DNA from 3 places in the Janthinobacterium sp. NKUCC06_STL genome. Region 3 is predicted to be linked to each of the others. Evidence: predicted binding sites of a transcription regulator. Region 3 holds the regulator's gene; each other region holds the start of a gene.

Region 1 (6,506 bases), on a different contig from region 3:
CGCAATGGCCGTCGCTGGCCGCCTGGACGCGCGCTTTTGTCGCCTGCCTGTCGCCGCTGAGCAATGGAGAACAACTGGCTGGCGCGCAAGTGGCGGCCGATTCCCTGTTGCAAGGTTTTGGCCACTTGCTGCGCGAGGGCAACGCGAGGCCCGGCAGCCTGCTGGCCAGTATCGTGGCCGAGACCGATGCCATGGGGAGTGGCTTGCTGGCCAACCTCGTGGGCTTGCTGTCGCAGACCTGCGACGCCACGGCTGGCTTGCTGGGCAATGCCATCGTTGCCTTGCGCGCGCAGCCTGACTTGCTGCCGTCACTGCGCGCCGCCCCCCAGCGATGGCCGGCCATGCTGCGCGAAGTCAGCCGGAATGATCCGGCCATCCACAACACGCGCCGCTACACGGCCGATGCCGTGGAATTGCATGGCGTGCGCGTGCCGGCCGGGCAGATGATCGTCGTCGTGCTGGCCAGCGCTTGCGATGCGGAGTTGGGCTTTGGCCATGGCCGCCACGGTTGTCCGGGCCAGTCCATCGCGCACACCATCGCCACGGCTTGCCTGCAGACGTGGGCCGATGCGTTGCAACGTCTGCCGCTGGCGTGGCGTTACTTGCCGTCGCTGAATGCCCGCATCCCCGTCTTTAGCCCAGGAGAAATGAAATGATTGCCGTGATTTTCGAAGTCTGGCCCAGCGCGGAAGGGCGCCAGGAATACCTGGACCTGGCCGCCGCGCTGCGTCCCTTGCTCGATGAAGTCGATGGTTTCATTTCCATCGAGCGCTTCAGCAGCCTGAGCGAGCCAGGCAAATTGCTGTCGCTATCCTTCTTTCGCGACGAGGCGGCGCTGGCGCAGTGGCGGCAGCTGGAAGCGCACCGCGCGGCGCAGTCGGCAGGCAGGCAGGGCGTATTTGATGATTACCGGCTGCGCATCGCCGCCGTCGTGCGCGATTACGGCATGCTGGACCGGCAACAGGCGCCGGCCGACAGCCGCCAGCGCCACAGCGTTTAGCGGGGCAGCGCGCCCTGCGTGATTTTCACCTTGACCCGGTAAGTGGGCTCGGCCGCATTCAGGGCCGGCGGCGTGGCCGGGTCGACGTCGAGCAAGGTAAACGTCATGTGGTTGACGGTGACGGAGCTGGCGGCGCCGGGCATGGAGTCGGACAGGACGATGTCGGTCGTGCCTGCGCTGTTGAGCAAGCTGAAACTGTAGCTGACGTAGCCTTTCCATACGCACACGGCGCCCTTGCGGCAGCGGCTGTCGTTGACGCGTTCGAGTTTCAGGGTATCGGTGGCCGTGATGGCGACCTGTTCGCCCGGCGAGAGCACGTGGGTGACGCTGCGCGGCGTGTTTTCCGCGTCGCCGGCGCTGCCGGCCGCGCCGCAGCCAGCCAGCACGGCCAGGCAGGCGAAGAACAGGGTAAGCAGCATGCTGCGATAAGAGCGGGTCAGATAATGCATGTTTTTCCTTTCAGGTGGAGCGTCCCCGGCGTGCTTGTTCACGCGTGGGATGAAATGATAGTAACAAAATGATATTTTTCCGGCGCACTATTGGCGCGCTGCCGATGAATTGATGCGCCGGCCACGCGGCGCGCCGATTACTGCGTAAAATGGCTGTTTTGAAAATCAGGAAACAACCATGAAAAAAACTGCCCTGGCGAAAAGCGATGCCAAGAAACTGATGGGAAAGATGAATGTTCCCGGCGCCGGTGCATTCGGTAAGGAAGCGGTGGTCATCGACCGCCGCGAGCAGCGCAAGCGCGATCAGGCCCTGGGCCTGGTGCCATTCGCCGTCAAGCTGAACAGCGATCTGGTCTTGCAATTGCAGACCCTGGCCAAGGAGCGCGGCGCGGATCTGAATGAATTGGTTGCCGAAGTCCTCGTCAAGGGCCTGGCTGCAGCGTAAGGGCTGACAATGTTTATCTGTTGATAAATATCAGTGGTAAAACTAAAAGGCGCCTTGCGGCGCCTTTTGCATTGCGGCATTGCTTTCGATTACACCCAGGCGGCCAAGGCGCCCTTCATTTTTTTCAGCGCCGCCACTTCGATCTGGCGGATGCGTTCGGCCGATACGCCGAACTCTTCTGCCAGCGCGTGCAGGGTGGCGCCCGAGCCGTCGTCGTTGGCCAGCCAGCGCGCTTCGATGATGCGGCGCGAACGGGCGTCCAACTTGCTCAAGGCCGTTTCCAGGCCTTCCGATTGCAAACGCGTCACTTGTTCCGCTTCCAGCACCTTGGTCGGTTCGCTTTGCTCCGACGACAGGTAGGCGATCGGCGAAAACTTGTCGTCTTCATCGTCGGTCGGCGATTCCAGCGCAATGTCGCGGCCGCTCAAGCGCGTTTCCATCTCGATCACTTCTTCGCGCTTCACGTCGAGCAGCTTGGCCAGCGCATCGATCTGCTTCGGCGTCATCGCGTCCAGGCCCGTCTTGTGGCTGCGCAGGTTGAAGAACAGCTTGCGCTGCGCTTTCGTCGTCGCAACCTTGACCAGGCGCCAGTTTTTCAGGATGTACTCATGCATCTCGGCTTTCACCCAGTGCATGGCGTACGACACCAGGCGTACGCCCTGATCCGGATCGAAACGTTTCACGGCTTTCATCAAGCCGATATTGCCTTCCTGAATCAGGTCGGCGTGCGGCAAGCCATAGCCCAGGTAACCGCGGGCAATCGAGACCACCAGGCGCAGGTGCGACAGCACCAGTTCTTGCGCGGCGGCCAGGTCATTTTTTTCACGCAGGCGTGTCGCCAGCGAAATTTCTTCGTCGTGGGTCAACATGGGCAGGCGGTTCACGGCCGAAATATAGGCGTCGATATTGCCCAGATTGCCAGTGAAACCGAGGCCCAGCGCATTACTTTTGGTCGGAACCAATGCGGACGTTGCGGACATCATAGTCATGTTTTCTCCCTCGTAGTCTTGCTTTGTTCCAGTTGGCCACGTCACGCGACGTGGTCCGCTTGTCTGTTTGCGTATTCGGTCTTGCACTTTGCAGAGCGCGGCACCATCTTCATCTGGCGTCCATGGCGCTTCTGCGTTTGGTATGTCCCTATATTAGCACTCTCTGCTTGAGAGTGCCAATCAGCACATTTAATCGGCCTGATAGCCTAAATGCTATGGCGATTTAATGCTTGATATATATATGAACAGTGATTTGAACACGTAATCAGTCTACGGCCTCTGACTGAAGCGAACCTTAAGAATACTTGCTAAATATCAAGATAACAGCAGATGAGGAGGGTGAGGCGCATGGCGGCACCGCAGGCGCCGCCATGGGAGGGAAGCTCAGTTCAGGCGCGCCAGGTGGCGCTGCACGCAGAGGAAGGCGCCGATCAGGCCCAGGCCGGCGCTGACGGCCAGCAAGCCGGCCATCGGCAGCGGCGCCAGCGGCACCAGCTGGAATTCGGACGCGTACAGGCGCGCAAACTCGGCAATCGCGGTATTGAGCGGTTGCATGGCCAGCGCCACGGCGCCCAGGGCCAGCGCACCGGCGCACAGGCCCAGCAGGGCGCCCGTGTAATAGAAGGGGCGGTGGATGAAGGTGTCGGTGGCGCCGATCAGTTTCGAGATGCTGATTTCATCGCGCTGCTGCATTACCTGCAAGCGGATGGTATTGAAGACAACGGCGATCACGGCCACGCCCAAAGTAATGGCCAGCAGCAACAGCACCAGGCGCAGCACGCCCAGCAGGGCCGCCAGGCGCTTGACCCAGGCCGAATCGACTTGCGCCGATTCCACGCCGGGCAACTGGCGCAACTGTTCCGCCACGGCATCGACATCCTGCGCTTCGCTGGCGCTGCTGAAGGCGTCGAGTTTCAGCACATAGCTGTCGGGCAGGGGATTGTCGCCCAGGGTGCTCAGTACGTCGGCCAGGCCGTTCTTGTTCTTCAGGGTGTCGAGCGCCTGTTCGCGCGCGATGAAGACGATCTTCGCCTTTTGCTCGCCGACAATCTTGCGCATGGAACTGGCCAGCGCCACGGCTTGCTCGCGCGGCGTGTCGATCTTCAGGAAGACGCTGATTTCCGGGTCGACCGACATCTGTTCCGACATCGGGCGTACATTGTCGAGCATGGTCAAGCCGGCGAACGGCAGCGACAGGGCGATGGCGACGACGACGACGTTCAATAAAAAGCCGCCCGGCGACTTGCGCAAATGAATCAGCGCCGAACCGAGCGCGAAGCGGTGTTGACGGAACCAGCCTCTCATGCCTGCTCTCCTTCGCCGTCGTCCAGGCCAGGGGCAAAATCGGGATCGGGCGGGGCGAAGACGGGCGCTTGCGTGGCCTTGTCGATGGCCACCAGCTGGCCGTTTTTCAGGTGGATCACGCGGGCGGCCGCGTCGAGCATCTGTTCGTCATGGCTGGAAATGAGGCAGGTCACGCCCACGGAGTGGAATGCTTTCAGGGCGTCGAGCACCTTGTTGGCGCTGGCGCGGTCCAGGTTGGCCGTCGGTTCGTCGGCCAGGATGATTTGCGGCCGGTTGACGATGGCGCGCGCGATCGACACGCGCTGCTGCTCCCCGCCAGACAGCGACAGCGGACGCGCCATGGCGCGGTCCAGCAATCCGACCTTGTCGAGCGCGGCGCGCGCGCGCTGTTCCGCGGCCACTTTATGCGCGCCGACGACGAGCAGCGGCAGCATGACGTTGGCCAGGATGGAGCGGTCGTTCAATAACTTTTGCTGCTGGAAGATCAGGCCCATGTTACGGCGCAAAAACGGCACGCCGGCCGGCTTGATCTTGGCCATGTCCTGGCCGTTGACGATCAGCTTGCCCGACGTGGGGCGTTCCATGGCGGCGATCATTTTCAGCAAGGTGGATTTGCCGGCGCCGGACGGGCCGGCCAGGAAGACCAGCTCGCCCTTGGCAATACTGAGCGAAATGTCGCTGAGCGCCACGGCATCGGGGGAGTATTGCTTGGAGACGTGCTGAAATTCAATCATGTAGGTAGGCTTATCCGAGCAGCGCTTCGACAAATTCGGCAGCCACGAAAGGCTGCAAGTCTTCAATTTTCTCACCGATGCCGATGAAATACACGGGCACGGGACGCACGCGGGCTATCGCCGCCAGCACGCCGCCCTTGGCGGTACCGTCCAGCTTGGTGATCACCAGGCCGCTCAACTGCAGGGCATCGTCAAACGCTTTCACTTGCGTGAGGGCGTTCTGGCCCGTGTTGCCGTCGATGACGAGCAGGGTTTCATGCGGCGCGCCTTCCATGCCTTTGCCGATGACGCGCTTGATTTTCTTTAATTCTTCCATCAGGTGCAACTGCGTCGGCAAGCGGCCCGCCGTGTCGACCATCACCACGTCGATGCCGCGCGCTTTTGCCGATTGCACGGAGTCGTAGGCCACGGCGGCCGGGTCGCCCGATTCCTGCGAAATCACGGTGACGTTGTTGCGCTCGCCCCAGACCATCAATTGCTCGCGCGCGGCGGCGCGGAAGGTGTCGCCCGCAGCCAGCAGCACGGACTGGTTGTTCGACTGCATGTGCTTGGCCAGCTTGCCGATGGTGGTGGTCTTGCCGGCGCCATTCACGCCGGAAATCATCATCACCAGCGGCTTGTGGCGGCCCAGCTCGAAGCGCTTTTCCAGCGGCGAGAGCAGGTCGATCAGCAATACTTTCAGGGCGGCCTTGACGGCGGCCGCGTCGAGCAGCTTGTCTTCCTTGACCTTCTTCTTCAATTCCGTGAGCAGGAATTCCGTGGCGTCGATGCCGGCGTCGGACATCAGCAAGGCCGCTTCCAGCTCTTCATACAGGGCGTCGTCGATCTTCGCGCCGACGAACAGCACGGACAAGGTATTCGAGGTTTTCGACAGGCCCGCCTTCAGGCGCGTCATCCACGATTTTTTCTCGGGTTCGGCGGCCACGATCACGGGCACGAGCTCGGCCGGCGCGCCGCTCAGGGGCGCAGCGGCAGGCTGCGGTGCAGGCGGCGTGGCGGCGGGAAGGACGAGAGGCTCGGCTGGTGCAGCCTCGGGAGCGATGGGTTTTTTCTTGAAGAAACTAAACATGGATGTGTGGTGGCGGGTGCTGACCTAAGGCCCGGCGGCGCCGGACACTGTTGTTACGGGCTATTCTACCAGAGCGCGCCCGGCCCTTCATGCTTTACTGTTCGATTGGCAACATTGCGTCGCTATCCACGAAGATCGCCGCAATTGCCGCGCTTTCCAGCCGGATCAATGGGTTTGCAGGGCCAGGGCCTGGTGGCGGCGGCGCCAGTCGGCGATGCTTTCGTCGACTTGCCGCAAGTCCAGCACATGTAAAAACGGCGGCGGCTGGCGGTACAACACGGGACTGCGTCCGCCGGCCCACAATTCCATGCTTGGCGGCAAGCTTGCATGCAGTTGCTGCAGGCTGTCGCGCGTCTGCCGTTGCTTGCTGGCGCTGGAAAACGATAGCGCCACGATGTCGGCCCGCTGCGCGCGGGCGGCCGCGACGATGTCCGTCAGCGGCGTTTCTACCCCCAGCGACATGCAGTGGGCGCCGGCCGCCGCGCACAGCGCCTCGGCCATCAGCAGCCCCAGGC
Region 2 (6,506 bases), 690 kb from region 3:
CGGCGATCTTGCCGATCACGCCTTCGTTCATGACGCTGCGGTTGACGATCAGCACCCACAGGTTGCCCACCGTGGTCGACAGATTCCAGAAGCTCATGATGGCGCCCTTCATCGAGACGGGCGCCTGGCTGTAGGCAAACTCCAGTCCCGTCGCCGAGACCAGCACTTCGCCGAACGTCAGCAAGGCGTATGGCAGGATCTGCCACATGATGGAGACGGCGTTGCCGCTGTCGAGGGCCAGCTGCAGCAAGCCGATGACGATCCACGCCAGCGAGGAAAAGCCGATACCGGCCGTCATGCGGCGCAGGGCCGTCGCTTCCAGGCCGAAGCGGTTCAGCATCGGGTACAGCACCAGGTTGTTGAACGGGATCAGCAGCATCACCAGCATCGGGTTCAGCGCCTGCATTTGCGCCGGCAGGAACCAGCTTGGTTTTTCCATGGTGTTCGCTTGCACGATCCACGTCGAGGCCTTCTGGTCGAACAGCGAGAAGAACGGCGTGACGAGGGCGAAGATGACGAGGATGCGCAGCACGGCGCGCACGCCTTCGACGGCTTCGTCAGGGTGGATGCCGCGCGCGCGTTCCAGCTGCATGGCCGTGCCGATGCTGCCGAAGGCCAGCAGCAAGACCAGCGCGGTACATGCTGAAATCACGAAGCCCCATTCGGGAATGCTGTAGAACGCATACAGGGCGCCGACGACGCCGACATAGGCCACATACAGGCCGGGACGCGAACCGCCGTCGACGCGGGCCAGCAGGGCCGTGCGGGCCACGCGGGTGAACGAATCGGGATTCGGCGGTGCCGGCGGCACGTGCACGTATTTCTTGGCGCCCATCCAGAAGACGATGGTGGCGGCCAGCATCATGATGCCGGGGATGCCGAAGGCGATCGACGGACCGTAGTCGCGCAGGAACATCGGCATCAGCAAGGACGCGAAGAAGGAGCCGAAGTTGATGATCCAGTAGAACAGGTCGAAGACCAGCTTGGCCTTGTGCTTGTTGGTCTGGTCGAACTGGTCGCCGACAAACGAAGCCACCAGCGGCTTGATGCCGCCGGAACCGAAGGCGATCAGGAACAGGCCGAAATAGAAGCCGTTGACGCTGTTTTCAAACAGGGCCAGGCAGGCATGGCCGGCGCAATACACGAGGCTGAGCCAGAAGATGGTGTTGTACTTGCCGAAGAAGCGGTCGGCCAGCCAGCCGCCCAGCAGCGGGAAGAAATACACGCCGATGACGAAGGTGTGGAAGACGTGCTTGGCTTCGCCCGTGCGCTGGTCGATCGGGATCATCAGCAGCAAGGTGCTGATGAGGAATGGCGTCAGGATGTTGCGCATGCCATAAAAGCTGAAGCGTTCGCAGCCTTCGTTGGCGATGATGTACGGTATTTGCCGCGGCATTTTGCCCGTGGCGGTTTGTGTCTCGGCCGATGACATTGGCTCTCCCCCAAGTTTTTTTTGTAAGCCGCGATGCTAAGGCCTGCCGCGTTTGCTTGCAACAGAAAAAACGGCCTGTCCGCTATTTCGCAGGGATTTGTAAGGTATTGATTTTCATAAAGACATTACTTTCGGCACTTGCAAGGGCAGGGCGGGGCAGCAACAGCTGCATATGCAGCATGCCATCCGCTGCGAGACTGTCCTCCAGGGTAAAACCGCAAGCCAGGTACAGGGTCAACGCCGCGTGGTTGTCCTGCGCCACGGCCAGGCGCACGCGGGCCAGTTCGGGCACGCTGCAGGCGTGCGCAATGGCCGCCTGCACCAGTTGCCGTCCCGCACCGCGCCCGCGCGCCTGCGGCGCCACGTACACGCTCCACAGACTGGCCTTGTCATGCACGACGGCAATCGGCTCGCGGCGCAGGCCGGCCATGCCGATCAATTGTTCTTTGTTGAAAGCGCCAAATATTATTTGGTGCGAGGTGGCGCGCAAGCGCTCGGCTATCTGTGCCAGCGGCAAGCCGCTTTCCGCCGCATGCGTGGTGCAGAAGGCGGCGGGCAGTTCGGCGATGCCGGCCAGGCGCAGCGCGCGGTAGGCGCTGGCGTCGTCTGGCGTGAGGGGGCGGACAGTGATGGCGGGCATGTGGGCGAGTATCGGGCTTTGATGCCAGAAAGTAAAGCTTGCGCTACAACGCCGGCGTAGTTACTGCGTGGCGACGCGCTGCATGGGCGCATTATCCTTGCGCCATTGTTCCAGGCTGATCAGGTCGCCGCTGACGACGTCGTCAACGAGGATGCGCTTGCCATCGGGCGTCACGACAAAGCTTTCCCAGCGGTGCGCCGCATCGGGCGTGCTTTCGAAAAAGCTCAGCTGGTAGCTGGCGACGCCATCGACGAGGCGCGTCTCGGGCGACGTTTCCATCACGGCGCCGTGCGCGCGGCCGCCCGAAGCTTTTTCGATATGCGCCGACCAGGCCTTGATTTCCGGCAAAGCCAGCAAGGCATCGACGGCGCGCGCGTTCTGCTCTGGCGCCGCCGTGTTGGCGCTGGCGCCAGGGGCATTGCCCTCGTGCGGCGCGGACTGCTGGTGCATGTAAAAAGCGACTAGCCCGGCGGCCAGCAAGCCGGCCAGGATGCCGGCGATGATGGTGGTTCTGGAAGAGGAGGCGCGTGGCGGCATGATGGTGGGCGTGAGAAAGAGGGACGATGGCGGCCATGCTAAAGCAAAACGCACAGGCCGGCAATCGCCGGGCTTGCCAAATCAACAGGCCAACAGGCGAAAAAAAAAGCTACCTTCCGTAGAAGATAGCTTTTCGGGGCTGCCGGGGAAGAACAGGCAGCTTTTGGTCTGCTGTCTCTCCCCGGCGCATGCATCCCTGCGCGCCGTCGCCTGCGCGCGGGGATGCCGGACATTACATCATGCCGTCCATGCCGCCCATGCCGCCCATACCACCCATGCCGCCGCCCATGCCGCCGCCTGCTTTGTCGTCAGCGATTTCGCAGACCATGCAGTCGGTTGTCAGCATCAGCGAAGCGATCGAAGCGGCGTTTTGCAGCGCCGAACGGGTCACTTTGGCTGGGTCCAGGACGCCCATTTCAACCATGTCGCCATACGTGCCGTTGGCAGCGTTGTAGCCGTAGTTGCCCGTGCCAGCCAGTACGGCTGCCACGACGACCGAAGCTTCTTCGCCAGCGTTTTGCACGATCATGCGCAGTGGCTCTTCCATTGCGCGCAGAACGATCTTGATACCAGCGTCTTGATCAGGATTGTCGCCCTTGACCGTGATGTTGGCGCGTGCGCGCAGCAGGGCTACGCCGCCGCCTGGCACGATGCCTTCTTCCACGGCAGCGCGGGTAGCGTGCAGTGCATCTTCAACGCGGGCTTTTTTCTCTTTCATTTCGACTTCGGTGGCTGCGCCAACCTTGATCACGGCAACGCCGCCAGCCAGTTTGGCTACGCGCTCTTGCAGTTTTTCACGGTCGTAGTCTGAGGTCGCTTCTTCGATCTGTACACGCACTTGTTTTACGCGTGCTTCGATCGATGCTGCTTCGCCGGCGCCATCTATGACGATGGTGTTTTCTTTGCCCACTTCGATGCGTTTCGCTTGGCCCAGTTCGGCCAGGGTCACTTTTTCCAGGGTCAGGCCGACTTCTTCAGCGATCACTTGGCCGCCGGTCAGGACAGCGATGTCTTCCAGCATGGCTTTGCGGCGGTCGCCGAAGCCAGGGGCTTTCACTGCGCACGTTTTCAGGATGCCGCGGATGTTGTTCACAACCAGGGTGGCCAGTGCTTCGCCTTCGATGTCTTCCGCGATGATCAGCAGTGGACGACCAGCTTTGGCGACTTGTTCCAGTACCGGCAGCAGGTCACGGATGTTCGAGATTTTCTTGTCGCACAGCAGGACGAATGGGCTGTCCAGTACGGCAACTTGTTTCTCTGGGTTGTTGATGAAGTATGGCGACAGGTAGCCGCGGTCGAACTGCATGCCTTCAACAATGTCCAGCTCGTCGTTCAGCGACTTGCCGTCTTCCACGGTGATCACGCCTTCTTTGCCGACTTTTTCCATCGCTTCAGCGATACGCTCGCCGATCGAGTAGTCCGAGTTCGCCGAGATCGCGCCAACCTGGGCGATTTCTTTGGTCGTGGTGCAAGGACGGGCGATTTTCGCCAGTTCTTCGACGGTCGCTGCAACAGCTTTGTCGATACCGCGCTTCAGGTCCATCGGGTTCATGCCGGCGGCAACGAACTTCATGCCTTCGCGCACGATGGCTTGTGCCAGCACGGTTGCGGTGGTGGTGCCGTCGCCGGCGTTGTCGCTGGTGCGGGAAGCAACTTCCTTGACCATTTGCGCGCCCATGTTCATGAGCTTGTCTTTGAGTTCAACTTCTTTCGCTACCGATACACCATCCTTGGTGACGGTAGGGGCGCCGAACGAGCGCTCCAGAACCACGTTGCGGCCTTTCGGGCCCAAGGTGACTTTGACTGCGTTGGCGAGGATATTGACGCCTTCGACCATCTTGGCGCGCGCTGCGTCGCCGAATACTACTTCTTTAGCTGCCATGTTCAATTCTCCTGAGTTTCGGGATGTATCTGTCTACAACGTGGAAACAATTACTTGACGACGATCGCCATGATGTCTTCTTCGCGCATGACCAGCAGCTCATCGCCGTCAACTTTGACGGTTTGGCCGGCGTACTTGCCGAACAGGACGCGGTCGCCCACTTTGACATCCAGAGGACGCACTTTGCCGTCGTCGAGAATCTTGCCATTGCCTACGGCAAGGACTTCGCCTTGATCCGGTTTTTCAGCAGCTGCATCAGGAATGATGAGGCCGGACGCGGTTTTGGTTTCCTGGTCGAGGCGTTTGACGATGACGCGATCGTTCAATGGGCGCAGATTCATACAAAACTCCTTAAAGTTCAATGGATAGGTGTTGCTAAATGAATACATGCCTGGCGCAGCGCCAGGCCTGCTTTCAGTGACCGCCGTTGAAAGCAGCCCGCAACGGTCAAGCAAACCCCATGTCATCCTGTCCTTGCCTGTATCCGGCAGTGGTGCATCGCGGCGTCGCCCGCCGCGTAGCGTTCCCTGCAGTGGTCTGGCAAGCACCATCAGTCCTGAGGATTACTACGAAAGAGTTTGTTAGCACTCTCTACTAACGAGTGCTAATTATAGGGACGGTAGGGGGCTTATTCAAGGGCTTATTCTCCGGGAAGATATACATAGACGTTCTGCGCAGCCTGCATTTACGCAGGGTTTGCGCTGGCGCAAGCCAACTTCCCGGGCGTCAGCAACAGGCGCGACTCTAGCATGCCGTCCGGAGAGGGGCCGTTCCTGTACGCACAGGAAACAGAGTTTCACTATGGAATTTGATAAGATGATTGTAATTGCATATCAATATCGCCACATATCACTACTTGCACCAGAAAGAACGCCATGCCATTTCCGCCTTCCCGCTCCGCGCTGCGCCTGCTGGGCGCTACCCTCATCGGCCTCGCCTGCCTGGGCAATGCCGCCGCGCAAGCGCCCACCATCGCCGACGAGATCACCGTGGCCACCCTGACGCCGCAGGAAAAAGACAGGCTGCTGGGTGAGCTGTTCAACGACTTGAACAAGGACGACGACGACCAGGAAGCGCACGTGTGGGACAACGGCGGCGACCGCGGCGTGATGGTCAAAGTCACGTATAACTTCAGCAATTCCGGCATGACGGAGCACAGCCTGAAGGCGCATGTGTGCCGCGACCTGAAATTCGTCGTCACGGCGGGCGGCAAGTCGCAGGACCTGAGCCGCCGCACCTGTTCGCAGAACAGCGGGAAATGGGATGTGCAGGGCAAGGACCCGGCGCCCGTCGTGTATCCGCCTTTCCTGTCCGACGTCACCATCGCCAAGCTGAATGCACAAGAACAAGCATCGTTGCTGAAGGCCGCCGTGCGCACCTTGAAAGATGAAGAGGATGGCAAGACGCGCCTGTGGAGCAACAAGGGACTGGGCAATGCGGTGCCGCTGGCAGTGCGCCTGACGCCTTCGGGCACGGACGCCAAACCTGGCAGCTATAGCCGTACTTGCCGCGACTTGACGATGGTGCTTGACGGCAAGGGCGGAGAACAGACGCTGACGCGCCGCTCTTGCGAAAACCGCTATGGCGGCCTCGATATCGAAGCCGATTACGTCGACGAGTAAAACACGGCCATCGCGGCGCCGGCGGATGCGCGCACTTGGCGAAAAGCGCCGGAAAAAGCGTGTATTGTCCGCCAACTGCCCTGCATTGATGTAAATATGTGTGACAGCGGCGTGATTCGATTGACGCCCATGGAGCGTCCGCCCTATAGTGGCGGCATGATTTCCGAATTCAACGAATTATCCGACAAAATAGGCCTGCTGGCCGAAATGACCCATGCGCTGCGCCGCGAAAACGCGCAACTGCGCAAGGACAATGCCGCGCTGGCCGCCGACAACGCCCTGTATGTGCAACGCATGCGCGAGGCGCAGGAGCGGGTGGAAGCGTTGCTGGAAAAAATTCCCGAACTGGTGCAAGCCGGACTGGAGCAAGCCGCTTCGGAAGCGGGCGCCTAT
Region 3 (6,506 bases):
GACAGCACGTCCTGCATGTCGAACAGGCCGGTCGGCTTGTCGGCCAGGAAACGCGCGGCGCGCAAGGCGCCGTGGGCGTAGGTGACGCGGCTGCTCGACTTGTGGCTGATCTCGATGCGCTCGCCGATGCCGGCAAACAGCACCGTATGGTCGCCGACGATATCGCCGCCGCGGATGGTGGCAAAGCCGATGGTCGACGGGTCGCGTTCGCCCGTCACGCCTTCGCGGCCGTACACGGCGCATTCCTTCAAGTCGCGGCCCAAGGCGCCGGCCACCACTTCGCCCATTTGCAGGGCGGTGCCCGACGGCGCATCGACCTTGTGGCGGTGATGGGCTTCAATGATCTCGATGTCGTAGCCTTCGGACAGGCTTTTGGCGGCCAGTTCCAGCAGCTTCATGGTGACATTCACGCCCACGCTCATGTTCGGCGCGAACATGATGGCCGTCTTTTCGGCGGCGGCGGCAATGGCGGCCTTGCCAGCGTCATTGAAACCGGTGGTGCCGATGATCATCTTGATGCCATGCTCGGCGCAATACGCCAGGTGCTGCAAAGTGCCTTCGGGACGCGTGAAGTCGATCAGGTAATCGGCGCCGGCCAGGCCGGTGGCCAAGTCGGATTCGATCAGCACGCCGGCAGGTTTGCCGAGAAAGGCGGCGGCATCCTGGCCGACGGATGGCGAACCAGCACGGTCGAGCGCGCCGGCCAGCACGGCGTCAGGTGCGTTGCTGACGGCTTCGATCAGGATATGGCCCATACGGCCGCTGGCGCCAGCGATGGCAATTTTCAGTTCAGTCATTTTATTCTCTTACAACAACTTATTTGGTGGGTTCGGCAGCAGGTGCAGGCGCAGGCTCGGCGGCAGGCGCCGTTGCAGGTGCAGGTACAAGCGCAGGCTTGCTCACGGGAATGGCTGGCGCGGCATCGGCCGGCACCGGCACGGCGCTTGGCGCCACGGGCGATGGCACGGCGGCGGCAGGCGCGTCGGCCTTGGCGACCTTGGCGAATGGCGACGGACCAGCGATGCGGTCGATGTATTCTTTTTCCGTCGGCAAGTTGCCGCCTTCGAAACGTTCCACTTTGCCATCCTTGCCGAAGTACACGACCACGCGGCTGCTGGTGGTTTCGCCACTGCCACGGGCCAGGCGGAATGGATAATCCCAGCGGTCGGCATGGAAGATATCGGTCAGCAGCGAGGTGCCGAGGACGAAACGCACCTGGTCGCGCGTCATGCCCACTTTCAACTGGGCCAGCATCTCTTCGGAGACAAAATTGCCTTGTTGAATGTCAGGACGGTAGGGCGAGAAAAACCACATGAATTTTTGCAGCGGCGTGATGGTGGTCGTTTGTGCGCCCTGTTCGGGAACCAGTTCCTTGCCTTCTTTTTGAGCAGCTGCCGGCTTTTCGCCCAGAATGCCACGGCTGGCGCAGCCGGACATGGCCAGCGCGACACAGACCATGCCTGCCACGACTGGTGCTCGAAATGAAATACGGTGCCAGAGAGATGGCAATACAGCCGGTGTTACGCGCATAAATGACCTCAATTGGATGAACAAAACGCCAGGAGTGACCGGCCCGCCAAAAAAAAGCATATTTTGGCACTCCCCGACAAAACGCTATATGATAAAGCACCTGACCCACATACGAGCAACAAACATGAGTAACAATCCTAGTGATCTCAAGGCAAGCGGCCTGAAAGCCACCCTGCCACGGCTGAAGATACTCGATATCTTCCAGAGTAGCCCGGTACGCCACCTGACCGCGGAAGACGTGTATAAAATTCTGCTGGCCGACAATATGGATGTCGGTTTAGCAACTGTCTACCGCGTCCTGACGCAATTCGAACAGGCTGGCTTGCTCAACCGCAACCATTTTGAAACCGGCAAGGCGATTTTCGAGCTCAACGAAGGCTCCCACCACGATCACCTGGTGTGCCTCGACTGTGGCCGGGTCGAAGAATTCTTCGACGAAGACATCGAAATCCGCCAGCAAAAAGTGGCCGAAGAGCGCGGCTTCAAGATCGCCGAACACGCTTTGGCCATCTACGGCAACTGCACCAAGACAGCTTGCCCGCACAAAACCGCCTGATCCACGTTTGCCGCTCCCACCGGAGCGGCAAACGTCAGGCAGTACGATCAATGATGGCTGAGTGCGCTTGACAGCAACTTGGCCGTGATATCGACAATCGGGATGACGCGCTCGTAAGCCATGCGCGTCGGTCCGATCACTCCCAGCGTTCCCACGATCTTGCCGTTGACTTCATACGGCGCCGTCACCACGCTCATCTCATCCATCGGCACCAGGTTCGATTCGCCGCCGATGAAAATCTGCACGCCCGTCGCCTTGCTCGAAACGTCGAGCAGCTGCATCAAACCCGTTTTTTGCTCGAACATGTCGAACATCTGGCGCAGCGAATGCATATTCGATGACAGATCGCTCACGCTGAGCAAGTTGCGCTCGCCGGAAATCACCATGTCGTCGCTATGGTCGGCCATCGCTTCGCTGCCCGCTTCCACGGCAGCCTGCATCAGGCTGCCCATATCGTCGCGCAACTGGCGCAGCTCGCCCTGCAGGCGCACGCGCACGGCGTCGAAGGACAGGCCGCCATAATTCTGATTGATATAGTTGGCCGATTGCACCAGTTGCGCCGGCGTATAGTCGGCCTCCGTCAGCAATAGACGGTTCTGCACGTCGCCGCCGGGGGCGACGATGACGAGCAGGATGCGTTTTTCGGACAGGCGCAAGAATTCGATTTGCTGGAACACGGATTCGCGCCGCGGGCTGAGCACGACGCCGGCAAACTGCGACAGCGACGACAACATCTGCGCCGCGTTGGCGATGGTTTTTTGCGGCTGCGGCGTCTGCAGGCGCATGCGCGACTCCACCATGTGCTCGTCCAGGTGCCGCACAGTCAGCAAGGTGTCGACAAAGATGCGGTAGCCGCGCGGCGTGGGGATGCGTCCGGCCGAGGTGTGCGGACTGGACACATAACCGAGCTCTTCCAAGTCAGCCATGATGTTGCGGATCGTGGCCGGCGACAGGTCGAGGCCCGAAATTTTCGACAAGGCGCGCGAACCGACCGGCAGGCCGTCGGCGATATATCGCTCGACCAAGGCTTTCAGCAGTGTTTGGGCACGTGTATCGAGTTGCATGGTGTTTTATTTAGGCAAGTATTTTTTAGCAAGTATTTTTTAGGCAAGCGGCAACGAAAGCGGCCGAACGTGCAGCAACAGCGCCTATTATGCACGTTCGCCCGTCCGGCGGCGATCAATCTTCCAGTTGCCCCTGCAGCCACAACAGCAATTCATCAAAGTTGGCGCAGATGGCGTCGGGCTGCACGCCGGCGGCCAGGTGGGCATCGCTGCCCTTGCGGTTCATCCACACGGCACGCATGCCCGCCCCCTGCGCTCCCGTCACATCGAAATACAGATCGTCGCCGACATACACGGCTTCATGCGGCGCCACGTCCAGCGCGGCGCAAGCGGCCAGGAAGATGCTGGCGTCTGGCTTGGCCACGCCAAAGTCGCTGGCGGCGATCGATACCTTGAAATGCTGCGCCAGGCCGATAATTTCAAGGTCCGCATTGCCATTCGAGATGGAACCGACCAGCATGCGCTGGCCCATCCAGTCCAGGCCCGGCAAGACGTCGTCATATGGCTGGACGCGATGACGGGCCGCAAGGAACTGCGCGATGGCGCCGTCGACCAGGGCGGGATCCTCGCCGGCAGCCTCGAAGGCGGCCAGCAGGCCCGCACGGCGCAACTCGATCAGGTTGCCATGGAAATGCGGTTGTTCATTGAGCATGGCCAGACGGTGCTGGCGCAGCAGTTCGATGGAAAACTGCTGCGCCACCTTGGGTGCATGCGTGGCCAGCCAGTCGTGCAGCAGGGTTTCGGCGGCAGCAATCACGGGCGCGATGGGCCACAAGGTATCGTCGAGGTCGAAGAGGATGGCCTTGGGCGGCACGGCGGGTTTTACAGGAGCAAGGGACATGGGACTCACAATGGGATGCTGCGTCACAGTGCGCAGGGTATAGCTATTGTCGCACCGATCGCCGCCGCCGGCATGGCTGCGCCCCCGTGAAATGGGGCCGGGCCAGCGCTTCCCGGCGAAAAATTGTTACAGGGTGATACAAGGCAAGATCATCCAGCTTGCCAGATAGACTAAAATAGGCGCCATTCCAATGCGGCGCCAGCGTCCGCGTTGCGCTACCCAACCTAATTCGTTTTGGAGACTGTATGAAAAATTTGTACCTGCGCTCGATGCTGGCGGCGGCTTGTGCCGCCACACTGGCAGCCTGCGGCGGCAGTGGCGGCAACCTGTATCTGCAAGTCCAAATCAGAGACCTGGCCAAGGATGGCCTGATTCTCCAGAATGACGGGGAACGCTTGCCGGTAACTGCGGGCCAGAACTCCGTTGTTTTCACCAAGCTGGTCAAGACCGATGACCGCTACGACATCACCATCGCGCAACAGCCCAAGGGCGCCGTTTGCACGATTATCAATGGCGTCGGCAAGGCATCGAGCTACTCCGTGAGCACGGCCCAGGTGAACTGCAAGACCAACACCTACCTGCTTCGCGGCACGGTCACGGGCCTGAGCGCCGATGGCTTGCGTCTGGTGATGGGCCCCACCGGCACCACCCTGCTGGCTGGCGCCACCGCCTACGAATTCGCAAGCGTTGATGACGGCGCCGCGTACGGCATTTCCATACTGACGCAGCCAACGGGCCTGAAGTGCCGCTTCCAGGGTTCCAGCAGTGCAGACGGCAGCGATACGGTCGGCACGATGGGCTCCGCCGCCACGACCGCGGCCACACTTGACTGCACGCCGCAGTAATCCTTGCGATTCGTCACCTAATTTTTGGAGAAATACATGAAGTTATCCTGCTTGCGCCCACTCGCCGCACTGCTGCTGACCTTGGGACTGGCCGCTTGCGGCGGCAAGGCCTCGTATGAGGTCGGCGGCACCATCACAGGCTTAAACAATGAAGGACTGATCCTGGCCAATGGCAGCGACACCCTGCCGGTTCCTGCGGGAAAAACAGCGTTTACCTTTGCCAAGCGCATCGACTATGGCACCGACTACAACATCACCGTCAATAAACAACCAGCCCACATGACTTGCGGCATCAGCGGTGGTTCCGGTTCGGCTGGCCATTACATCAATATCAGCGCCTCGGTTACTTGCTCGCAAAACAAATATACCGTGGGCGGCACGATTTCCGGCCTGACGGTGGACGGCCTGGTGCTGATTAACGGTAGTACACCCACAACGGTGGCCAAGGATGCCACGACCTTTACCATGGTCGGCCCTGTCGCCTATGGCGACACCTTTGGCGTCAGCGTCTCCGTTCAGCCTAAGGGTCTGCTCTGCGTCGTACAGCCAGGCACGGGTGGCGGCACCATGGGTGAAGCGAATGTGACGACGGTGAAGGTCGTTTGCAATCCGGCCTGAGTGGCGGCAACGGTAGCCGCTGCGCGGCTACCGGGAAGAGATATCACGGAAATCCATAGTTGATATTCCAAAGATAAATTGGAGTTATATGTGGCGATGCAGCATAATGCATCTGTCTCCTCCAACTCTTCCAAGAATTGGATTTAGCCCGCTTTTACCAGCGGGCTTTTTTTTGCCCAAAATTTCTCAAACGGGTTTATTCAAGCCCGGCTGCAGCATTTGCACGATGCTGGAGAAATCCTGCTGCGCATAACCGGCTTGCGCATGCATCTGGTACAACTGCCGCACCAGCCCGCCCAAGGGCGTGGGCGCGTTCGCCGACAGAGCCGACTGCTGCGCCAGGCCCAGGTCTTTCAGCATCAGCGCCGTGCCGAAGCCGCCCGTGTAATTGCGCGACGCGGGCGTGCCGTCCATGACACCTGGCCACGGGTTGTACACTTCCAGGGTCCAGTTGCGGCCCGAACTCTTGGCCATGATATCGGACAACACTTTCGGATCCAGGCCATGCGCCACGCCCAGGTTCAGCGCCTCGGCCGTCCCCGCCATCAAGATACCCAGCAGCATGTTGTTGCAAATCTTCGCCACCTGGCCCGCGCCCGCCTCGCCCGCATGGAAGATATTCTTGCCCATCTTTTCCAACAAAGGCCGCGCCTGCTGCAAGGCCGCTACACTACCGCCGACGATAAAAGTCAGGGTGCCAGCCGCCGCGCCCGCCGTGCCGCCCGAGACGGGCGCATCGATCATGGCAAAGCCGCGCTCGCTGGCCGCCTGCGCCACTTGCCGCGCCACATCGGCGGCGATGGTGCTGCAATCGATGAACAAGGCACCGGGCTTGGCCGAATCGAGCACGCCACCGGCCGCCAGGTACAGTTCCTGCACGTGCTTATTGGCTGGCAACATGGTGATGACGGCGTCGGCCGTCTGCACGGCCGCGCTGGCGGACGCAGCCGCCGTGGCGCCCGCCTCGACCAGCGACGCCACTGCCGCCGGCGCCAGGTCGAACACGGACACGTGAAAGCCGGCGGCCACCAGATTGCGGGCCATCGGCGCGC

The links. Region 3 encodes HrcA, which represses chaperone genes, less so after heat shock. Its sites were predicted from a motif close to TTAGCACTCNNNNNNNNNGAGTGCTAA; they were not measured.
Region 1: a site for HrcA is predicted at 3,037-3,063, ahead of rpoH (RNA polymerase sigma factor RpoH). Genes of this name have one in related genera too.
Region 2: a site for HrcA is predicted at 5,073-5,099, ahead of groES (co-chaperone GroES). Genes of this name have one in related genera too.

The regions. Positions count from the first base shown of each region.
Region 1 is NZ_JAHKQY010000008.1:63,461-69,966, reverse strand. Features, by position in the region: gene KO539_RS22110 (cytochrome P450) at 1-656, shown strand, start outside; gene KO539_RS22105 (antibiotic biosynthesis monooxygenase) at 653-1,000, shown strand; gene KO539_RS22100 (hypothetical protein) at 997-1,449, opposite strand; gene KO539_RS22095 (hypothetical protein) at 1,628-1,894, shown strand; gene rpoH (RNA polymerase sigma factor RpoH) at 1,984-2,877, opposite strand; gene ftsX (permease-like cell division protein FtsX) at 3,268-4,188, opposite strand; gene KO539_RS22080 (cell division ATP-binding protein FtsE) at 4,185-4,922, opposite strand; gene ftsY (signal recognition particle-docking protein FtsY) at 4,933-5,991, opposite strand; gene KO539_RS22070 (MerR family transcriptional regulator) at 6,157-6,506, opposite strand, start outside.
Region 2 is NZ_JAHKQY010000001.1:1,187,228-1,193,733, reverse strand. Features, by position in the region: gene KO539_RS05415 (oligopeptide:H+ symporter) at 1-1,432, opposite strand, end outside; gene KO539_RS05410 (GNAT family N-acetyltransferase) at 1,515-2,072, opposite strand; gene KO539_RS05405 (hypothetical protein) at 2,133-2,609, opposite strand; gene groL (chaperonin GroEL) at 2,842-4,491, opposite strand; gene groES (co-chaperone GroES) at 4,542-4,832, opposite strand; gene KO539_RS05390 (hypothetical protein) at 5,367-6,113, shown strand; gene KO539_RS05385 (DUF904 domain-containing protein) at 6,243-6,506, shown strand, end outside.
Region 3 is NZ_JAHKQY010000001.1:1,874,743-1,881,248, forward strand. Features, by position in the region: gene dapB (4-hydroxy-tetrahydrodipicolinate reductase) at 1-797, opposite strand, end outside; gene KO539_RS08535 (outer membrane protein assembly factor BamE) at 817-1,458, opposite strand; gene fur (ferric iron uptake transcriptional regulator) at 1,655-2,086, shown strand; gene hrcA (heat-inducible transcriptional repressor HrcA) at 2,134-3,150, opposite strand; gene KO539_RS08550 (HAD family hydrolase) at 3,266-3,991, opposite strand; gene KO539_RS08555 (hypothetical protein) at 4,237-4,836, shown strand; gene KO539_RS08560 (hypothetical protein) at 4,873-5,454, shown strand; gene mmsB (3-hydroxyisobutyrate dehydrogenase) at 5,641-6,506, opposite strand, start outside.